One region of the Chromobacterium sp. FG89 genome, then DNA from elsewhere that is predicted to be linked to it. Evidence: riboswitches for the same ligand, from Rfam matches in the RefSeq annotation. Region 1 holds a riboswitch; the other holds the start of a gene.
What was found. A riboswitch is a leader RNA that binds a small molecule or an ion and turns the genes downstream of it on or off. The one in region 1 is predicted to bind cobalamin.
Positions count from the first base shown of each region.

Region 2: linked by a shared signal. The riboswitch ahead of ACODRW_RS10595 (TonB-dependent receptor domain-containing protein) and the one ahead of ACODRW_RS10965 (HoxN/HupN/NixA family nickel/cobalt transporter) in region 1 are both predicted to bind cobalamin.

Region 1 is NZ_JBMDIQ010000009.1:55,744-66,818, forward strand. It holds gene ACODRW_RS10950 (cobyric acid synthase) at 1-32, opposite strand, end outside; gene cbiB (adenosylcobinamide-phosphate synthase CbiB) at 178-1,104, shown strand; gene cobD (threonine-phosphate decarboxylase CobD) at 1,097-2,083, shown strand; cobalamin riboswitch at 2,191-2,372, shown strand; gene ACODRW_RS10965 (HoxN/HupN/NixA family nickel/cobalt transporter) at 2,481-3,527, shown strand; gene ACODRW_RS10970 ((2Fe-2S) ferredoxin domain-containing protein) at 3,524-3,853, shown strand; gene ACODRW_RS10975 (cobaltochelatase subunit CobN) at 3,850-7,983, shown strand; gene ACODRW_RS10980 (putative cobaltochelatase) at 8,149-10,056, shown strand; gene cobA (uroporphyrinogen-III C-methyltransferase) at 10,058-10,819, shown strand; gene ACODRW_RS10990 (cobalt-precorrin-7 (C(5))-methyltransferase) at 10,816-11,075, shown strand, end outside.
Region 2 is NZ_JBMDIQ010000008.1:177,204-188,278, reverse strand. It holds gene ACODRW_RS10630 (SPOR domain-containing protein) at 1-500, shown strand, start outside; gene ACODRW_RS10625 (YoaK family protein) at 645-1,424, shown strand; gene speB (agmatinase) at 1,575-2,540, shown strand; gene ACODRW_RS10615 (GNAT family N-acetyltransferase) at 2,572-3,036, opposite strand; gene cobS (adenosylcobinamide-GDP ribazoletransferase) at 3,126-3,854, opposite strand; gene ACODRW_RS10605 (histidine phosphatase family protein) at 3,842-4,444, opposite strand; gene cobT (nicotinate-nucleotide--dimethylbenzimidazole phosphoribosyltransferase) at 4,441-5,484, opposite strand; cobalamin riboswitch at 5,634-5,878, shown strand; gene ACODRW_RS10595 (TonB-dependent receptor domain-containing protein) at 6,061-7,911, shown strand; gene cobU (bifunctional adenosylcobinamide kinase/adenosylcobinamide-phosphate guanylyltransferase) at 7,921-8,454, shown strand; gene ACODRW_RS10585 (cobalamin-binding protein) at 8,451-9,323, shown strand; gene ACODRW_RS10580 (hypothetical protein) at 9,345-9,554, shown strand; gene ACODRW_RS10575 (cell division protein ZapA) at 9,551-9,862, shown strand; RNA gene ssrS (6S RNA) at 9,894-10,077, shown strand; gene ACODRW_RS10565 (5-formyltetrahydrofolate cyclo-ligase) at 10,088-10,714, shown strand; gene ACODRW_RS10560 (DUF1294 domain-containing protein) at 10,705-11,037, shown strand; gene ACODRW_RS10555 (hypothetical protein) at 11,034-11,075, opposite strand, start outside.

The sequences.
Region 1 (11,075 bases):
GTGGCGCCCTGAATCATGATGGTCTTGGCCATGGCATTCCCCCTGCACATAGATGGCGAACAAGGCTTAGAATGGCGGCTTGATTCATTCCGGCCATCCCAAACCCTAGAAATTTGCGCATTGGATACCTCCAAGCGGCGGTCGGCCATTATATAAGGTTGTGTGTTGAATTCCGCATTGTTTCTACCGTTAGCGCTGTTGCTGGACCGCCTGCTGGGGGAGCCGCGGCGCTGGCATCCACTAGTCGGCTTCGGTCGGCTGACCCGGGCCGTTGAGCGCTTTGGCTTCCCCTCCTCGCCCGATGCCGAGCCCCGCTGGCGCATGCGTCTGCGCGGCGCCCTCTCCGTTTCACTCTTGATCCTGCCTCTGACGCTGGCGGCCTGGCTGCTGGCCCGGCTGCCGCTGCTGTCAGCCATTGTCCCGCTTGTTCTGCTCTACTTGGCGGTGGGCGCCAGGAGCTTGGCTCAGCATGCGGAGGTGGTCAGACAGGCGCTGGCCGACGGCGATCTCGCCTTGGCCCGTGAACGGGTGGGCTGGATCGTCAGCCGCGACACGAGCGAGCTGGATGAGGCGGGAGTCGCCCGCGCCACCATTGAGTCGGTGCTGGAAAATGGCTGCGACGCGGTCTTTGCCGCGCTGTTCTGGTTTCTGCTGCTGGGCGCGCCCGGGGCGGTACTGTACCGGCTGTCCAACACGCTGGATGCGATGTGGGGCTATAAGAACGCCCGCTATTTGCATTTTGGCTGGGCCGCCGCCCGCCTCGACGATGTGTTGAACTATGTCCCGGCGCGGCTGACCGCCCTCACCTATCTGCTGCTGGGCCACGCGGCAAGCGGCTGGCGCTGCTGGAGAACGCAGGCACCCACTTGGTACAGTCCCAACGCCGGCCCCGTGATGGCGGCCGGCGCCGGCGCGCTGGGCGTCTCCCTTGGCGGCGGCGCGCGCTACCATGGCCAGTGGAAGGAGCGCCCGCCCTTGGGCTGCGGCCCCGCGCCCACGCATCAGGACATCGGCCGCGCGGTGCGCTTGGTCAGCCGCGGCGCCTGGCTGTGGGCCGGTCTTTCCCTATTGTCGGCTGTTTTGATTGGAGTCATGCATGCTTGAACACGGAGGCGGCCTGCTGCGCGCGGCCGCTGAATACGGTATTCCGCCTGGGGATTGGCTGGACCTGTCCACCGGCGTCAATCCCAATGGCTGGCCAGTGCCGCCGCTGTCCGCCGACGGCTGGCTGCGGCTGCCGCAGGACCACGACGGGCTGGAAGCGGCGGCGGCGGAATATTACGGTTGCGAGCAACTGCTGCCGGTGGCCGGCTCCCAGCCCGCCATCCAGGTGCTGCCGCGGCTGCGAGCGCCCTGCCGCGTCGGCATGTTGACCTTGTGCTACGCCGAGCACCCCTACCAGTGGCAAAGGCGCGGACACAGCGTGGAACGGTTCACGCCGAATGGGCTGGCCGCGAATATTGATCAGCTGGACGTGGTTCAAATCTGCAACCCCAACAACCCCACCGGAGACCGTTTTGAACCGGCTTTGCTGGAAGACTGGCGGCAAAGGCTGGCGGAACGCGGCGGCTGGCTGCTGGTCGACGAAGCGTTTCTGGATGCGTCGCCGCGGGACAGCATGCTCCCCCATATCGGCAAGCCGGGCCTGATCGTGCTGCGCTCGGTCGGCAAATTCTTCGGCCTGGCCGGCGCGCGCGCCGGTTTCGTGTTCGCCCAGGCCGCGCTGCTTCAAGCGCTGGCCGAGGAACTGGGGCCTTGGGCCATGGCGGGTCCGGCGCGCGAAGCGGTGACGCTGGCGCTCTGCGATACCGCGTGGCAGCAATCCATGAGGAGCAAGCTGCTGCGCGATAGCGCGCGGCTGCGGGACTGTCTGGAGCGGCACAGGCTCGCCCCGGCCGGCGGCTGCGAACTGTTCCAGTGGGTTCCCGGCGAGGCCAGCCTGCCCTTGCATCGCCATCTGGCGGGGCGTGGCATCTTGAGCCGTTATTTTGAGTCCCTGCCCAGCTTGCGCTTTGGCCTGCCTAGCGGCGAACAGGACTGGGCGCGGCTGGAACAGGCCTTGGCGGATTGGCGGCGATTGTAATTAAAATCAAAACGCCAGCTGTTCACAGCCTGGTTTTTGTCACGTATCATCCGACCCCATCATGACGGTGCCCCCAAAACCTGTGTGCGAGCTCGCCAGCCAAGACGCGCGGCAGCTCGTAAACAGGTCCTCAGAGGGTGAAACGGGAACGCGGTGCAAGACCGCGGCTGCCCCCGCAACTGTAAGCGCAGAGTCCACGCCTAAAGCCACTGGTCCCTAAACGGGCCGGGAAGGCGGCGCCGGACGGCGACGCGCGAGCCAGGAGACCGGCCGTCATACGTGTCGACGCAAGCAGAAACCGGGCGGGGTGAACCGGGGGATACGCACATGCGCCGCTCATGAACACTCGGCGACCTGTGCCCTCGTTTGCGCGACGGAAATCGTCTCCGAGGGCACCATGCATTCATCCACCGCGCCGTCCACCGGCCGCCGTCTGGCGCAGCACGCGCCGATACTCGCCGGGCTGATCCTGGCCAATCTATTGGCCTGGGCCTGGGCTTTCGCCGCCTTCGCCGATCATCCGGCCCAACTCGCCACCGCCCTGCTCGCCTATCTGTTCGGCCTGCGCCACGCGGTGGACGCCGATCACATCGCCGCCATCGACAACACCGTGCGCAAGCTGATGCAGGAAGGCCGCCGACCGTCGGCGGTGGGCCTGTTCTTCTCCGCCGGCCACTCCGCGGTGGTGGTCATCGCCGTCGCCCTGATCGTGTTCGCCGCCAGCGCGCTGCAAAGCCGCGTCGCCGGCTTCAAGGAGATAGGCGGCGTTATCGGCACCAGCGTGTCGGCCTTCTTTCTGCTGACGCTGGCGCTGATCAATCTGTCTTCCTTGCGCGCGGTATGGGGCGCTTTCCGCCGCGCCCGCGCCGGCGAAGCCATTTGCGACGAGCAGCTGAATCTGCTGCTGAACAACCGCGGCCTGATCGCGCGCCTGCTCAAGCCGCTGTTTCGCATGGTGACCAAGAGCTGGCATATGTTGCCCATCGGCTTTTTGTTCGGCCTGGGTTTCGACACCGCCACCGAGATCGGCTTGTTCGCCATCGCCACCTCGCAAAGCGCCAACGGCGTGGCGCTGTGGCACATCATGGTGTTCCCGGCGCTGTTCGCCACCGGCATGGCGCTGGTGGATACGCTGGACAGCATGATGATGGTGGAAGTCTACGGCTGGGCCTTCGTCAATCCGGTGCGCAAGCTCTGGTACAACCTGACCATCACCTTCGTTTCCGTTCTCGTCGCCGTCGGCATTGGCGGCCTGGAGGGCCTGGGCCTGCTGGCGGACAAGCTGCAGCTCACCGGCGGCTTCTGGGACCTGATCTCAGCGCTCAACGACGATCTGGCTCATTTCGGCTACTTCGTCATCGGCGTGTTCCTGCTGACGTGGCTTGCCTCCGCCGCCATTTATAAATGGAAGCGTTTTGACCAACTGACGCCGGAGGCGCGATGAGAACCCACGACAAACACGTGCTGATGTGCACCGGCCCGCGCTGCACGCCGGACGGCCAGGGTTCGGAAGCGATGTTCCTGCACCTGGGCCGCAGCATAGACGCTTGCGAAGGCCTGCGCGCCAAGCGCACCCGCAGCCACTGCTTCGCCGTGTGCAAGGAAGGCCCTGTGATGGTGGTGTATCCGGACGGAGTCTGGTACCGCAAGGTGAATGAAAGCGATATCGAACGCATCGTCTGCCAGCATCTGAAAGGCGGCATTCCGGTCGAGGAATTGGTGTTCCATAAAACCGGCGTCGGCGACATCGAAACGGAGGCGCAGGCATGAGCGCCGCACTCGCCCTGTTAAGCCACGCCGGCACCGATCTCGCCGCGCTGTCGCGCGCGCGCTGGCCGGAAGACTTTCCCTCCGTGTCCGGCATCTCGCTGCAAGGCATTGCCGACGAGGCCGCGATGCAAGCGCTGCTGGACGGCCAGCTGGCCCAGGTCCGCGCCATCGTGCTGCGCGTGCTGGGCCGCGCCGACGCGATACCCGGCCTGGAGCGGTTGCTGGCCCACGCGCGCCGGCTGCAGACCGCGGTCATCGTGCTCAGCGGCACCGGCGAGCCGGACCCGGAGCTGCAAGCGCTGTGCAGCGCGCCGGTATCGCTGCAGCAGGACGTCCACGCCTATCTGCAGGCCGGCGGCAGCGCCAATCTGGGCGAGCTGATGCGCTGCCTGGCGGACAGGCTGCTGCTGACCGGCTTCGGCTACCAGCCGCCGCTGCCGCTGCCCGAGCACGGCGTTTACCACCCGGAGCTGAGCGCGCCCTGCTCGCTCGCCGACTGGCTGGAAATCCGCAACCCGGACTGGCCCACCGTGGGCCTGTGCTTCTACCGCGCCCACTGGCTGTCCGGCAACACCCGCTTCATTGATCTATTGGTCGATTGCCTGGCCGAGCGCGGCGTCAACGCGCTGCCGGTGTTCACCTCGTCCTTGCGCACGATTCAAGACGGCGGCCTGCCGGCGGCGCTGGCGCTGCTGGCCGATCCGCGCGCCAAGGTGTCCTTGCTGATCAACACCACCTCGTTCGCGATGGGCGACATCAACAACGACGGCCCCACCCAGCCCGGCTGGGCGGTGGAGGCTTCGGACCGGCTGAACCTGCCGGTGCTGCAGGCCATCACCAGCAGCATGACGCGCGAGCAATGGGAAGCCTCGGACCGCGGCTTCAACCCGCTGGACACCGCGATGAACGTGGCGCTGCCGGAATTCGACGGCCGCATCATCGGCGTGCCGCTGAGCTTCAAGCAGCCGGCCATGATGGACCAGCCCGGCCAGGCCGAACAATACGCGCCGCTGCCGGACCGCGCCCGCCGCCTGGCCGGCATCGCCGCCCGCCTGACGCGGCTGCGCCATGTGGAAAACGCCGACAAACGCATCGCCTTCATCTTCACCAACTCCAATAGCAAAGCCTCGCAGATAGGCAATGCGGTGGGGCTGGATTCCCCGGCCTCCTTGTACGCGATGCTGCGCGGCATGCAGGGCCGCGGCTACCAGATGGACCCGCTGCCGCCGGACAGCGACGCGCTGATGCACGAGCTGATAGACCGCGGCGCCTACGATCAGGACTACCTGAGCGCCGAGCAGATGCGAAACGCCGCCGCCCGCGTGCCGGCCCAGCGCTACCAGGCCTGGTTCGACGAGCTGCCTGACAGCCTGCGCGACAAGATGCTGCAGCGCTGGGGCCAGCCGCCGGGCGGCGCTTACGTCGACGGCGACGAACTGGTGTTTTCCGGCCTGGATTACGGCCATGTCTTCGTCGCGCTACAGCCGCCGCGCGGCTACGGCATGGACCCGGACGCCATCTACCACACGCCGGACCTGCCGCCCACCCACCACTACTACGCGCTGTACCGCTGGCTGCGCGACGACTGGCGCGCCGACGCCATCGTCCACGTCGGCAAGCACGGCACGCTGGAATGGCTGCCGGGCAAGGGCGTGGGCCTGTCGCAGAACTGCTTCCCGGATGCGCTCTTGGGCGACATGCCGCTGTTTTACCCCTTCATCGTCAACGATCCGGGCGAAGGCGCGCAGGCCAAACGCCGCGGCCACGCGGTGATCATCGACCACCTGACGCCGACGATGACCACCGCCGACAGCTACGGCCCGCTGGCGCAGCTGACCCAGTTGGTGGACGAGTACTACCAGGTGGAGCTGCTGGACCCGAACAAGCTGCCGCTGCTGCAGCAACAAATCTGGGACCTGATCAAGGAAGCCAAGCTCGACACCGACCTGGCGGCGATGCTGAAACATGATCACGAGCATGAGCACGACCATGATCACGAGCCTCGCCACGATCATGATCACCCGCACCCGCATGGCGGACATCATCACGCGCCCGCCGCCGTCCACGGCAAATACCGGCCGCAGGCGGCCAAACCGGCTGCCGCGATGAAACCGGCGACGGCCGCGGCGGCGAAGTATCGCCCAGCCAAGGCCGCGCACGGCCACGATCATGGCCACCACCATCACCATCATGGCGACCACGACCATCACCGCGGCCACCATGATCACCATGACCATCACGGCCACAGCCACGACCACCACGATCATGACCACGACTGGGACGACACGCTGAACGAAGACGGCGTGCCCTTGAGCCTGGCCAAGATGGACGGCGTCGACGTCGCCCACCTGATCGAGGACATCGACGGCTATCTGTGCGAACTGGGCGCGGCGCAGATCCGCGACGGCCTGCATGTGCTGGGCAACGCGCCGCAGGGCGAGGCGCTGGTCGACATGCTGCTGGCGCTGACCCGGCTGCCCAATCTGGGCATCCCCGGCCTGCCCGCCAGCGTGGCGGCGGCCTGCGGCGGCGACTGGACGCTGTGGCAGCAGGATCAGGGCAAGCGTCTAGCTGAGATGCCCGCTGCCTTGCAGACATTGGCCGATCAGCCGCTAGTCACCCGCGCCGACGCGCACGACGCGGTGCTGAAGCTGGCGCGCGGCTTGATCGCCGAGCTGGCCGCGCGCGGCTACGACAGCGCCGCCGTGCCGGCCGCCGTCACCGCCATGCTGCCCGGCATCGAGCCGAACGCCGATCTGGAACGGGTGCTGAACTTCGTCTGCGCTGAGCTGTGCCTGAAGCTGGCCCGCACCGCGGAGGAGATAGACAATCTCTTGCGCGGCCTGGAAGGCGGCTACGTGCCGGCCGGCCCCAGCGGCGCGCCCACGCGCGGCATGGCCCATATCCTGCCCACCGGCCGCAATTTCTACTCGGTGGACCCGCGCAGCCTGCCCTCCAACGCCGCCTGGCGTATAGGCGACGGCCTGGCGCGCGAGATGCTGGCCCGCCATCTGAAGGAAACCGGCCAGTACCCGGAGTCGGTGGCCATCAGCGTGTGGGGCACCAGCGCGATGCGCACCCATGGCGACGACATCGCCGAAATCCTGTCCCTGCTCGGCGTCAAGCCGCGCTGGCAGCAGGAAAGCCGCCGGGTGCAGGGCCTGGAAGTCATTCCCCTGGCCGAACTGGGCCGGCCGCGCATCGACGTCACCGTGCGCATCAGCGGCTTCTTCCGCGACGCCTTCCCGCATCTGATTGCGCTGATCGACGAGGCGGTGCACACCGTGGCGCGGCTGGACGAGCCGCTGGAGCAGAACTTCCTGCGAAAGCACTACCTGGCCGATCTGAAAAACGAGCTGCTGGGCGCCCTGCCCGACGCCGACGCGCATGCGCTGTACCGCGTGTTCGGGGCCAAGCCGGGCAGCTACGGCGCCGGCATTCTGCCGCTGATCAATGAGCAGAACTGGCAGAACGACGCCGACTTCGCCACCGCCTACGTCAACTGGGGCGGCTACGCCTACGGCCGCGAGGCCAACGGCGCCGACGCCCGCGACGCGCTGCGCCACCGGCTGGCCGGCGTGGAAGTGGCGCTGCACAACCAGGACAACCGCGAACACGACATCTTCGACAGCGACGACTACCTGCAATACCACGGCGGCATGATCGCGACGATACGCAGCCTCAGCGGCCGCCAGCCGCGCGCCTTCTTCGGCGACAGCCACAATCCGGAAGCGCCGGCGGTGCGCGGGCTGAAGGAGGAAGTGCTGCGCGTGTTCCGTTCGCGGGTGGCCAACCCCAAGTGGATAGCCGGCATCCAGAAGCACGGCTACAAGGGCGCGCTGGAGCTGACCGCCACCGTCGATTATCTGTTCGGCTACGACGCCACCGCCCAGGTGGTGGACGACTGGGTCTATGAGCAACTGGCGCAAAGCTACGCGCTGGACCCGGCGATGCAGCAGTTCTTCGCCGACAGCAACCCCTGGGCCTTGAACGCCATCACCGACCGTCTGTTGGAAGCCGCGCAGCGCCAGCTGTGGGCGGAGCCGGACCCGGAGACGCTGGCCGCCCTGCGCCAGCTGCACCTGGATAGCGAGGCGCTGCTGGAAGCGCGCGGAGAGAGCAAAGCATGAACCCCCAAAACAGAATGAGCCAGGGCAACACTTGGAAGGCAGGGAAATGAAAACCGGAAAAATCCCATCGTTTCCCGGAGCATGGGCGCAGAAGTATCCACATCACCCCGCTGCGCCCAATTCCGTGTCTTTCCGTGTGCTTCCGTGGCAAATAAGGGTTTCAGCATGAGCCCGATTTACCCCTTCGCCGCCGTCGTCGGCCAGCAACAACTGAAGCAGGCGCTGCTGATCTGCGCGGTGGACCCCACCGTCGGCGGTGTGCTGGTGCGCGGCGACAAGGGCAGCGCCAAGAGCACCGCCGCGCGCGGCCTGGCCGCCGTGCTGCCGCCCATCCGCCGCGCCGCCGGCTGCGGCTACAACTGCGAGCCGGACCACCCGCTGCCGCTGTGCCCGGTGTGCTCCGGCGACGCGCGCGCGCTGCATGACGGCCCGGTGCCCTTCATCAACCTGCCGCTGGGCGCCACCGAGGACCGGGTGCTGGGCAGCCTGGACTTCGAAAAGGCGCTGCAAGGCGGCAAGCAGGCCTTCAAGCCCGGCCTGTTGGCCGCAGCCCACCGCGGCATGCTCTACATCGACGAAGTCAACCTCTTGGCCGACCACCTGGTGGACGTGCTGCTGGACGCCGCCGCGATGGGCGTCAACACCGTGGAGCGCGAGGGCCTGGCGGTCAGCCACCCGGCGCGGGTGACGCTGCTGGGCACCATGAACCAGGAAGAAGGCGATTTGCGGCCGCAGCTGCTGGACCGCTTCGGCCTGATGGTGGACGTGGCCGCGCCGCGCGAGCCTCTTCAGCGCGCCGAGGTGGTGCGCCGCCGCCTGGCCTTCGAGGCCGATCCGGCCGGCTTCGCCGCGCAGTGGCAGGCCGACAGCGAGGCGCTGCGCGCCAAGATCGCCGCCGCCCGCGCCTTGCTGCCGCAAACCCGGCTCAGCGATAGCTTGTTCCACTTCGTCAGCGAGCTGTGCTGCGAATTCGAAGTCAGCAGCTTGCGCGCCGACATCGTGCTGAACAAGGCCGCCCGCGCGCTGGCGGCGCTGGACGGCCGCGTCGACGCCTCCGCCGAGGATGTCCGCGACGCCGCCCGGCTGGTGCTGCCGCACCGCCGCCGCAGCAAGCCGTTCGAACAGAGCGGGCTGGATCAGGACAAGCTGGAACAGATGACGCGGCAAGCGTCGAATCCGCCGCCGCCTCCGCAGGAGCGGAACGGCGCCGACCAGCCGCCGCCGGATGGCGACGGCGAACAGCAAGCGGACACGTCCGGCCATGGCGCCGAGCAAATCTTCGCCGCTGCGCCGGCCGGCGACATTGCCCGCATCCGCGTCCAGGCCCCCTCCTCCGGCGACGCCGCCGGCCGCCGCAGCGACGGCGCCAGCCGTCAGCGCGGCCATTACGTCCGCGCCGAAGCCAATCCGCAGCCGGCCCAGCTGGCGGTGGACGCCACCCTGCGCCACGCGCTGCTGCGCGACCCCAACAACTTCGCGGTCACCCGCGCCGACCTGCACGACAAGGTCCGCGTCGCCAAACAGGGCAATCTGATCCTGCTGGTCGTCGACGCGTCAGGATCGATGGCCGCCCGCCAGCGGATGGAACAGGTCAAGGGCACGGTGCTGAGCCTGCTGGAAGACGCTTACCGCCGCCGCGATCAGGTGGCGCTGATCGCCTTCCGCGGCCAGCAGGCGGAACTGCTGCTGCCGCCGTGCAACCGAGTGGAACAGGCCGAACGGGCGCTGCGCGAGCTGCCCGCCGGCGGCCGCACCCCGCTGGCGCACGCGCTGGCGCTGGCCGCCGACACGCTGTCCCGCCAGCTGGGCGGCCCGGCGCCGCTGCTGGTCATCCTGAGCGACGGCCGCGCCAATGTGGCGCTGGACGGAGACGGCGACCCGTGGCGGCAGGCGCTGGACCTGGCCGGCCAGCTGGCCGGCACGCCGACGCTGGTGCTGGACACCGAGCAGGACTTCGTCCGCCTGGGCCGCGCCCGCGAACTGGCCGAGGCGCTGGGCGCCGAATACCTGGCTTGCGACGCCCTGACCGGCGAGCAACTGACATTGACGATTCGACAAAGACTGGGCCGCTGAGATGACGGGCAAGGTTTATCTGATAGGCGCCGGTCCCGGCGACCTGGACATGCTGACGCTGAAGGCCGCGCGTTGCCTGCGGCTGGCCGATGTGGCGCTGGTGGACGATCTGGTGCATCCGGATATTCACACCATGCTGCGGCCGGACGCTGAAATCGTGCCGGTGGGCAAGCGCGGCGGCCGGCCGTCTACGCCGCAGGCCGCCATTGAGCAAAGAATGATGGACGAGGCCCGAGCCGGCAGGACGGTGGCGCGCCTCAAGGGCGGCGACCCCTTCGTCTTCGGCCGCGGCGGCGAGGAAATGCTGACGCTGCAAGCGGCCGGCATCGAGGTGGAGATCGTCAACGGCCTCAGCGCCGGCCTGGCGGTGCCGGCCACGCTGGGCATACCGCTGACCCACCGCCATTTCGTCCACGGCGTCACTTTTGTCTCCGGCCACCCGCATCAGGACGGCGACGAGCCCAACTGGCGGGCGCTGGCGCAAAGCGGCATGACGCTGGTGATCTATATGGGCGTCAAGCGGCTGCCCTTGATCCGCGCCGAACTGCTGCGCCACGGCCTGAAACCCGACACCCCGGCGGCGGCGATAGAAAACGGCACCCTGCCGCAGCAGCGCCAGGTGCTGAGCACCCTGGACGCGCTGGAACAAGACATGAGCGCGGCCGGCATCCACAGCCCGGCGCTGATCGTCATCGGACCGACGGTGGCGTTGGCGTCCTGTAGCCCGTCCGCCGCCAACGAAACAAGGAAGGAATACGCATGATCATCTGCATAGGCGCCGGCCCCGGCGACATCGGCTACCTGCCGCAACGCTCGGCCCAACTGATACGCGAGGCCGACGTGGTGGCCGGCTTCAACGCGGTGGTGGACGTGGTGCGCCCGCTGATCCCGGACACGGCCGAAGTGATCCAGATGGGCTACCGCGACCAGGTGGCGCAGCTGGACATCGTCGCCGAGCGCCATCGCGCCGGCAAAAACTGCGTGGTGGTGTTCATGGGCGACATCCACTTCAGCGGCTT
Region 2 (11,075 bases), on a different contig from region 1:
CCAAGGCCGAAACGGCCAAGCCGGCGGAAGCCGCCGCGGCCTGCCTGCAATGGGGGCCGCTGGACGACAAGCTGCTGGCCAGGGTCAAGGGAGGCGTGCCGCAGCTCAAGCTCAAGGCCGGCCAGCTGAGCGAGGCCAGCAAGGAAGAAACCGCCGGAGGCGGGCGCTTCTGGGTCTATTATCCGCCGCTGGCCACCCAGGCGGAGACGTCGACGCTGTCGTCGGAACTGAAGGGCAAGGGCTTTGACAACTACATCGTCAAGAACGACGACTTCAAAGGCCATCTGTCGCTGGGCCTGTTCGGCAAGGAAGACGCGGCCAAGGGTCTGGCCGCGCGGCTGAAGGCGGCCGGCTACGACAAGGCGCTGGTGCAGCAGAAGGGGCAGAAGGCGAGCAAGACCACGCTCAGCTTCAAGACGCTGGACGCGCAGCAGGCCGACAAGCTTAAGGGGCTGCAAAAGCGGCTGACGCCGGGAATCGGCCTGAAATCCTGCGGATGAGACGGATAGTCTTGATCTGACCGCTTGCCAGCGCCGGCGCGGCGATGCACTATCAAGCATCGCCCCAAGCGGGCGCAGGCGCAGGTCTTCATTTCTCCGATGACGGCGGCCTCTGGCCGCCGTTGTTCATTCTGTCAGCAGGATATGTCCAGACGAAGCAACATCACCCGGCTGTTGGACCGGGGCCGTTTCAATGACCGCACCTTGCGGCATTTGGGGTGGTCCATGGCCTTCATCGCCGGCGCGCTCAACGCCGGCGGCTTTCTCGCCGTGCACCGCTACACCTCGCACATGTCCGGCATCGTGTCCGGCATGGCCGACGAGTTCGCGCTGGGCGAGGTGACGCTGGGTCTGTCCTTGCTGGTGATGCTGCTGTGCTTCATCGCCGGCGCCATGCACAGTTCCTGGTTGATCCTGTGGGCGCGCCGGCAGCGTCTGCGCGGCGGCTACGGCGTGTCCATGATGGAAGAGGCCGGCCTGCTGCTGCTGTTTGGCCTGCTGGGGGCCGCGCTGTCCTTGCACAAGGGCTTTTTCACTCCGCTGACCGTGATGCTGCTCTGCTTCATCATGGGCATGCACAACACCATCGTCACCAAGCTGTCCGGCGGCCTGTTGCGCAGCACCCACATGACCGGCATCGCCACCGACATCGGCATCGAGCTGGCCAAGCTCAGCTACTACGGCCGGGAAAGCATGCCCAAGGTCAAGGACGTGCGCGCCAACCGCGTCAAGCTGCGCACCTATCTGCTGATCCTGCTGTCGTTTTTCGGCGGCGGCGTGGTGGGCGCGCTGGGCTTCAAGCATATGGGATACAGCTTCACCCTGCCGCTGGCGCTGCTCTTGTTCCTGCTGGGGCTGCGCCCGGTCTGGTACGACGTGAGACTGCGTTTCCGGCTGTGGCGCATCCAGCTGGAAAGCCATTGATTCGATTGGCTCTTGTGCGTCCGCGCGCATCGCGGCAAACTTCGGGGTTCCGCCCCAAGGGGGGCGGCAGCCTCAAGCCGTCGGCTGTGCAAGATGGACGGTAATCGTCGGGACGCCTGAGCCCGGCGTACTCTCTCGCGGAGAGTATTCATGAGCGAAACCATTTACGGCGACGGCGCGATCCGCCGTCAGGGCCTGTACGGCTCTTCCATTGAAAACACCTATGCCGGCGTGCTGTCCTTCATGCGCCGCAACTACAGCCGAGATCTGACCGGCGCCGACGTGGTGGTGTCCGGCATTCCGCTGGACCTGTCCACCACCTTCCGCTCCGGCGCGCGGCTGGGTCCGCAGGCGATCCGCGCCGCCAGCGTGCAGCTGGCCGAGTTGAGCCCCTTCCCCTGGGGCTTCAACCCCTTCGACGATCTGGCCGTGATCGACTACGGCGATTGCTGGTTCGACGCGCATAATCCGCTGACCATCAAGCCCTCTATCATCGAGCACGCGCGCACCATCCTGGCCTCCGGCGCCAAGATGCTGACCTTCGGCGGCGACCATTTCATTACCTACCCGCTGCTGATCGCGCACGCGGAGAAATACGGCAAGCCGCTGGCGCTGCTGCATTTCGACGCGCACTGCGACACCTGGCCGGACGACGAGCCGGACAGCCTGAACCACGGCACCATGTTCTACAAGGCGGTGAAGGATGGCCTGATCGATCCGAAGAAGTCGGTGCAAGTGGGCATCCGCACCTGGAACGACGACTTCATGGGCATGAATGTGCTGAACGCGCCCTGGGTGCACGACAACGGCGTGGACGCCACCATCGCGCGCATCAAGGAAGTGATCGGCGACAGCCCGGTCTACCTGACCTTCGATATCGACTGTCTGGACCCGGCCTTCGCGCCGGGCACCGGCACTCCGGTGCCGGGCGGCCTCAGCAGCGCTCAGGCTTTGAAGATCGTCCGCAATCTGGGCGATCTGAACATCGTCGGCATGGACGTGGTGGAAGTGGCGCCCGCGTACGACAATAGCGAGGTGACCGCCCTCGCCGCCGCGCATCTGGCCTGTGACATGCTGTGCCTGATGCGCAATAAGAAGCTGGCCGGCACGCTTTGAACCGTTGACGCATGCAAGAACGCCGCTCTCATCAAGCGGCGTTTTTATTTGCGCGGAACCAGGACCAGGCTCGCGCCGGCTGTGCCGCCGGCCCGCGCCGCAGCTCCATATAGCATTCGCCGTCGCGCAGTTCGGCAAAGCCCAGCCGGCGGTAGAACGGGCGCGCGTCGCGGGACACCAGCAGAAAGCGCCGCAGCTGCTGCAGCTCGGGGTGGGCCAGCGCCGCCTCCATCAAGGCGCGGCCGACGCCGAGGCGACGGACCTCGGCCAGCACGAACACATCGGACAAATAGGCGAAGCTGGCGTAGTCGGTGACGATGCGGGCAAAGCCCAGTTGCCGTTGTCCGCGGTAGGCGCCGAACACCAGCGAGTGCGCTATGGCCTTGTCCAGCTGCTCCGGCGTCAGGCCTTGCGCCCAGTGGGTTTGAGACAGGAAGCGCTGAATCATGTCGCGGTCCAGCCGGCCGCGCTCGCAGCTGATCTCCAGATGGGCCATGGCGGCTCCGTGCGATGACGACGCCGCCAGTATCCGCGCTCGGCATCACCGCGGGATGACGGGGAGATGGCGGTATCGTTGCAGCGCTACTAGAGCGCCGGCCAGCGGACCGCCAAAAGCAGCAAGAGGCCGATTTCGCACAGCTCAATGCCCGCGCCCAGGCAGTCCCCGGTCATGCCGCCCAGCTTGCGCAGCAGGAAGCGCCGCCAGGCCAGCGCCGCCAAAGGCGCCAGCAGCAATGCCGGGGCCAGCCAGGCCGACAGCGCCGCCAGCAGCGCCGCGTTGACCGCCAGGCTGGGGCCGTGCCGCCGCCAGGCGAAGCGCTCGCCGCTGCCAGGCGCGATCGCCGGCAGGCTGGCCGACCAGTACACCGCGAAACAGCGGCACCAGGCGGGGATCAGCAGCAGGCCCCAAGGCGGCGCAGGCTGTTTGGCCAGCAACATCAGCAAGATCAGCTTGGCGACGACGGCCAGGATCAGCGCCAGCGCGCCGAAGCTGCCGACGTGAGGATCTTTCAGCACCTCGAAGAAACGTTCGCGCGAACGGTGGGCGGCGCCCAGCGCGTCGGCGAGATCGCCCAAGCCGTCCAGATGCAGGCCGCCGGTGACCCAGGTCCACATCAAGAGCGCCAGCAGCGCCGCCAGCCAAGGATCGCTCAGGCGGCCCAGGGTCAGCGCCGCCAGCAATAGCGCGCCGATGATCAAGCCCACCGCGGCGAACCAGCGCGCGCTGTCGGCCAACCACTCGGGCTTGAACTCGCGCAGCTGCGGCGTGGGCAGGCGGGTCAGGAACTGCAGCGCCAGAATCAGTCCGCGCACGGTGCTTCCAGCCGCATCAAATAGGCCGGGTGCCCGTCCAGGATGGATAATTGGGCAAAGCCGCCGCGCTGCACCGTCATCAGCTTGGCCACCGCAAAATCGGCGCCCAGCAACTCCGCCAGCAAGGTGGTGATGACACCGCCGTGGGTGACCAGCACGCGGTGGCTGCCGCTGGCCGTGGTCATCCACTCGGACAGGCCGGCCAGCACTCGGGTGCGGAAGCCATCGTAGGCTTCGCCGCCCGGCGGCGTCAGCTCCCCGGCCGCCAGTTTGGCGCGCCAGTCCGGATAGCGCTGCGCCAGCACCTGCACGTCCATGCCGTCCCAGTCGCCAAAGTCCATTTCCGCGAAGCGCGGGTCCACTTTCAGCGTCAGCGAGCCGTGCAGAGCGTGCTGGACCGCGAACTCGCGGCAACGCTGCAAAGGCGAGCTGGCCATCGCCGTCACCGGCGCCAGCGCGCAAATGCGCTGCCAGCTTTGCGCCATCTGAATGTGTCCGGTGGCGTTCAGCGGCAGATCGCAACTGCCGATCAAGCGGCCCTCATGATCGATTTCGCCGTGACGCAACAGGGTCAGGGTATAGGGGTTCATTCCGCTTTTCCGGTGATGCCCGCCTCGGCGAAGGTGGCCATCTCGTTGTGCAGGCGGATGGCCATTTGCAGCAAGGGCACGCACAAGGCGGCGCCGGATCCCTCGCCCAGATGCATGCCCAGGTCCAGCACCGGCTCCAGCTTCAGCGCGTGCAGCGCCAGCAGGTGGCCGGTTTCTTCCGAGCGGTGGCTGGCCAGCAGCCAATCTCCCGCGCGCGGCTCCAGCGCCAGCGCGCAGAGCGCGGCGGCGCTGGAAATGAAGCCGTCCACCAGCGCCGGCGCGCCTTGCGCGGCGCTTTCCAGATAGAAGCCGGCCATGGCGGCAATTTCCAGGCCGCCCAGCTCGGCCAGGATGTCCAGCGCGGACAAATCGCGCCCGGCGACGCGGGCCAGCGCGGTGCGCACCACTTGGCGCTTGGTGTCCAGGCCGGCCTCGTCCAGGCCGGTGCCGCGGCCGACGATGCGCTCCGGCGGCAAGTCCGCCAGCCGGCAGATCAGCGCGGCGGATGCGGTGGTGTTGCCTATGCCCATGTCGCCGGCGATCAGCAAATTGGCGCCGCCGTCCAGCGCGCGGCGCGCGGCCAGGCGGCCCACTTCCAGCGCGGCCTCCGCCTGTGCCGGCGTCATTGCGGCCTCCCTGGCCAGATTGCCGGTGCCGGCCCGCACTTTGGCGTGGACGATGGGCAGCGCGGAGACGTCGCTGAGCACGCCGGCGTCCACCACCTCCAGCCTGGCGTCCAGGCTTTGCGCCAACACGCAGATGGCCGCGCCGCCATTGGCGAAATTGCGCACCATTTCGCCGGTCACCACCGAGGGATAGGCGGATACGCCTTCCGCCGTCACGCCGTGATCGCCGGCGAACACCGTGATCGCCGGCCGCAGCGCGTCCGGGCAGACCTTGCCCTGCCAGGCGGCGAAGCGGCAGGCCAGCTCTTCCAGCCTGCCCAGGCTGCCCGCCGGCTTGGTGAGTGTGGCCTGGCGGGCGCGGGCGGCCTGGTAGGCGGCGAAATCGGGTGAGCGAAAGGTATCGATGAATGTCATGAGATGGCCAACTCCAGCCTGGATGAGAGAGTGATTCAGCGGCGACTTTAAGCGATAGCCCGCCACCGGGGCAACCCGCAGCCGGTGGACGATTTGATCCTAACTAAACATATTTCTTTTGGCGCCATCCCGTCGGGATGCTCTCCGGTATAATCCGGAACCTAGCAGGTGTCCGCGGCTCAAGCGCCGCGGATGAAACGGGAAGCCGGTGCAAGACCGGCGCTGCCCCCGCAACGGTAAGGCCAGGCGTGTGAAGCTGTTCAACCGAGTCGCGCTCGATGCGCGAGACGTTGAACCTCAACGCCCAGGCGATGCAAGGGCCACTGTCCATCGGATGGGAAGGCGCATCGCCGCAAGGCCGAGCCCGGAGACCGGCCTGCTGGCATGCGCGATCATGGAAACCACACTCGCGCCCGCCCAATGGCCGCCCGGAAGGCGGCCGCACTGGAGTATCGCGGGGAGGCGATCCGACAGACGGCCCGGCGTCCTGCCGCGGCGTCCCCCTTTATCATGCCTTCTTCGCACTCTTCCTAACCATGCCGCCGCGGCGGCCAGATTCGATGTGGAGTGTGTTTCATGTTCAAACCCCAACAATGCGCCTTGCTGGTCTCGCTGGCCTGCGCCGGCCAGGCCTATGCCGCCAATGTGCCCGAGTTCGCCGGTGATCCGGTGGTGGTGACGGCGGGCCGTGTGGCGCAACCGCTGTCGCGCACGCTAGCCGATGCGACCGTGGTCACGCGCGAGGAAATCGAAGAAAGCGGGGCGCAAACCCTGCAACAAGTGTTGTCGCGTCAAGCGGCTGTTTCTATCGCCAGCAATGGCGGCCCAGGCAGCGCCAGCAGCATCTATATCCGTGGCAACAAGGATAGCCATACGGTAGTGCTGGTGGACGGCGTGCGAATTTATTCCGCCACGCTCGGTACCACGACGATCCAGAATATTCCATTGGCCCAGATCGAGCGCATTGAAATTCTGCGGGGGCCTGCGTCCAGTTTATACGGCGCAGACGCCATCGGCGGGGTGATTCAAATCTTCACTCGCAAAGGCGAGGGCGAGCCGCGATGGAACGCGGGGGTGGAGTTTGGCAGCCGAGGCACCGGCAAGCTAAGCGCCGGCGTAGCGGGGAAGTCGGGAAATACCGCTTATAGCCTGCAGTTGTCGCACGCTCAGTCCGATGGTTTTTCGGCGACGAATTCACGCAACACGTATTACTACAACCCGGACAACGATGGGTATCGTAATGATAGCTATGCCGCTAGCCTGACGCAGACCTTGTTGCCGGGCCATGATTTGACTGTGCGTCTATTCCAGACCTTTGCGGAGGCTGACATTGACTATACCAGTGCGTGGAAGGGGCAGGATCGCTCCAAGTCGCGCCTGACTGGGCAGAGCGTTGAATCAAAAAATCGTTTCAACGATGTCTGGACAAGCACTCTGCGTTTTGCCCGCAGTCAGGACAAGTCCGAGGAGTTTCATAACGGCAATTTCGATCGACGTGCCAGCTTTTTTCAGACAACGCAGAACGAATGGCAATGGCAGAACGACTTGAATACCAAGGTTGGCGTATTTATTTTGGGCGCTTCCCATTTGGACCAGAAAATCGCTAGCGATGGTATCTATACCAAAAACACCCGCACCACCAATGCCGGATTCGTGAGCTACCAGTTGGAGTTGGGCAAGCATCTTCTGCAAGCTAGCCTTCGAAACGATCATGATGATCAATTTGGGGGGAAGATGACCGGTAAAGCCGGTTATGGCTATCGTTTCGCCGATGGTTGGCTTGCGCGTGTAGGTTATGGCACAGGGTATAAAGCACCGTCCTTTAACGATCTGTACTATCCGGACAGCGGCAACCCCAATCTAAAGCCGGAAAGTTCAAAGAATACAGAACTGGCCCTGCAATACCGAAAAGATGGCCGTTCGGCTAGCTTGACCCTATTCCAGAACAAAGTGGAGCAGTTGATTCAGTGGGCGCAAACCGACCCCACGGATTTCAATTCATGGCGCCCGAGCAATGTGGATCGCGCAACGATCCGGGGGCTGTCATTGGAGGCGGGGGCTCAATGGCTCAGTATCGACTGGCAAGGTAACTTGACGCTGATGGATGCGCGAGACGATAAGACAGGCAATTGGTTGGCAAACCGGCCGCGCCAGAGTGCCAGCGTATCCGCCGCTAAGCAGTGGGAAAAATGGACGCTGGGAGCGGAGCAGCAAGTCGCGTCGCGCAGAGCGGGAGATGCGGCTAATTCGGAGGCCAAAGCGCTGCATGGTTACGGCGTGACCAATATTTTTGCCAATTATCGTTTTGCCAAAAATTGGACTGCCACGGCTCGAGCGGACAATCTGTTCAATCGTGAATATGAAACCGCTTATGGGTACAACACCGGCGGACTGGGTGTTTTCCTTGGGGTTCGTTTCAGTCAGTAAGGAATTCCCATGCCTCACCTGATCACCGGCGGCGCGCGCAGCGGCAAGAGCCGCTACGCCGAAACCCTGGCTTTGGCCCACCCGGGCCCGGTCTGCTATCTGGCGACGGCCGAGCTGCGCGGCGGCGACGCGGAGTTCGCCGCTCGCGTCGAACACCATCGTCGACGGCGTCCGGCGGCGTGGTCGCAAGCGGAGGCCGGCCGCGGCTTGGCCGCCGAGCTGCTGCGTCGCGATGCGGTGGGCGGCCTGCTCTTGGTCGACTGCCTGGGCATGTGGCTGATGCGCTTTTTCAACGAGGACGGCGGTTTCGACACCGCCGGTTTCGAACAGGAACGCGCCGCGCTGCTGGCGGCGCTGGAACAGGCCCGAGGCGAGGTGCTGCTGGTCAGCAATGAAATCGGCTGGGGCGTGGTGTCGGCCAATGCCCAGACCCGATGCTTCGTCGACGAGCTGGGGCGGGTGAATCAAGCGGTGGCGGCGGTCTGCCAGCGGGTGACGCTGGTGGCCTGCGGCTTGCCGCTGGTGTTGAAAGGCGAGATATGAGACGGTTGCCGGTTCTGGCCTTGCTGCTGGGCGCGCTGCCGGCTTTGGCGGCGGTCAGCGCCCAGGACGGCGGCGGCCAGACCATCACGCTGACGCAGCCGGCGCAAAGGATTCTGACCCTGGTGCCGCACGCCACGGAAATGCTGTACGCGGTGGGCGCCGGCGACAAGCTGGTGGCCACGGTGGAACATAGCGACCATCCGGACGCCGCCAAGCGTTTGCCGCGGGTGGGCAGCTTCACCGGCTTCAGCCTGGAGGCGGTGATGCGGCAGCGGCCGGATCTGGTGGTGGCCTGGCGCGACGGCGGCGCGCCGCGCGAACTGGAGCGCTTGCGCGGCCTGGGCATTCCCGTCTATCTGAGCCACCCTTTGCAGCCGGACGACGTGGCCAAGGAAATGCTGGCCTTGGGGCGGCTGGCGGGCGTGGACGCCGCCGCCGGCAAGGCGGCCGCGAGTTATCGCCAGCGCCTGGCCGAGTTGCGCCGGCGTTACGGCGCGCGCGCGCCGGTGCGGGTGTTCTATCAAGTCAGCCAAACGCCCATTTTCACCGTCAGCGATCAAAGCTTCATGGGGCCGCTGATCAGCTTATGCGGCGGCGTCAACGTGTTTGGCGATGTCCGGCAGCCGGCGCCGCAAGTGTCCGCCGCCACCGTGGTGGCCGCGCGTCCGCAGGCCATTCTGGCCGGCGACGAGGCCAGCCTGCGGATGTGGCGTCGTTGGCAGACGCTGCCGGCGGTGGCCAAAGACGCCTTGTTCGCCTTGCCGGGCGACACCATGGTCGTGCCCGGCCCGCGGCTGGTGGACGGCGCGGCGGCCCTGTGTCTCGCGCTGGACACAGCGCGGCAGCGGCTGGGTTTGACGGCCAAGTGAGCGCCGGCTATCCTCGCCGCCATGGACAAGGAACTGGAATATCTCGAGTCGCGGGTGACGGCGTTGGTGGCGCGCATTCGCGAACTTGAAACACAAAACGGCCGTTTTGCCGAAGCGCTGTCCGAAGCGCTGCGCGACAATGCGGAGCTGAACTTCAGAGTGAACGAAACCCGCGCGCGGGTGGCGGCTCTGGTCGAGCGCCTGCCCAAGGCGTCGGAGGATGCGGAATGAGCGACGTGGCTCAGGTTGAAATCGAACTGCTGGGACGTTCCTTCACCATCGGCACCCCGGCGGAAGAAAAGGAAACGCTGCAAGAGGCGGTGCGTCTGCTGGCCGGCAAGATCGAAATGATCCAGCAGCACGGCAAGGTGATGGACGCCGACAAGATCGCCATCATGGCCGCCTTGAACATCGCCCACGATTTGTTAAAGACAAAAGTGGGAGAGGGCTTGGAGATGGCGGCGTTTCAGCGTAAAATACGCAGTATGAGCGAAGCAGCCGACCAGGCGCTCCGCGAAAGCCAGCAAGCGCTGTTTTAAACCGCAGCCCGCTGGCGAACACCAAGGTCAGTACCCCCTGCGGTGTTTGTGAAGGCACACAATTCCTTTGTACCAATGCGTTCGCTTCAGGCTGCCAGCGTGAGTCATGGGCGTGCCGCGTCCTCTTGAGGATGCGCCCGAAATGACTGGCAGGCGGCCCTCCCTGGAAACAGGGTACAAGCGAATTTTGCCCGAACGACACTCGCGGGGGCTCCCCCCTCTGCCATGACCGCACCCTCTCTTGTTTCCGATCCGTTTCCCGTCGACAAGCCCGCATTACGCAGGAAAATTCGCCGCGCGCGTCAGGCCCTGAGCGCTTCTTACCGTTTGCAGGCGATGCGGGCGATCGCGCGTCACGCCTCGCGGCTGCTCAAGCGCGGCAAGCGCGTGGGCGCTTATCTGGCCGCCGGTTCGGAGCTGGATCTGGAAATCCTGATGAGCGCAGCGCTGTGGCGCGGCGCGGAAGTCTATCTGCCGCAGATTCCGCGGCGCGGCCGCCGGCTGTGGTTCAGCCGTCTGGGCGTGGCTGACCGCTGGTATCTGCATCCGCGCTACCGGATCGCCGAATACGATGGCCCGGCGCTGCGCGCCGAACGGCTGGACGTGTTGTTCGTGCCGCTGCTGGCCATCGACGACGAGGGCTATCGCATGGGGCAGGGCGGCGGCTTCTACGACACCACGCTGGCCTTCCGCCAGCGCGCGCGCTTGTTCGGCAAGCCCTTGCTGGTGGGCGTGGCCTACGATTGCCAGCGCGTCGAGCGCGTGCCGCGCGAGCCCTGGGACGTCCGGCTGGATTATTTGCTGACCGAATCCGGTTTGCGCCGGCTGCCTTTGAGCCCCCTATGCCGATAGCCATCGTCTTCCTGGCCGTTTTGCCGGCCTTGGCCCTGCTGGGGCGGCTGGAGTGGGCGGTGGCGTGGCTGTATCTGAGCCTGAGCCTGCTTTGCTTCATTCTGTACTGGCGCGACAAGCGGGCGGCGGAGCGCGGCGGGCCGCGCACGCCGGAAGCCCGGCTGCTGTGGCTGGGTGTGCTATGCGGCTGGCCCGGTGGCCTGATGGCGCGCCGGCTGTTTCGCCACAAAACCGTCAAGCAGCCGTTTCGGCTGCTGTTCTGGTGCGGCGCGGCGCTGAATCTGGCCTTGCTGGGCGGCTGGCTGTATCTGCGCGCGGCTTAGCGCCAGGGGCGGCGGCCGTAGTCGCCGTAATAGCCGTA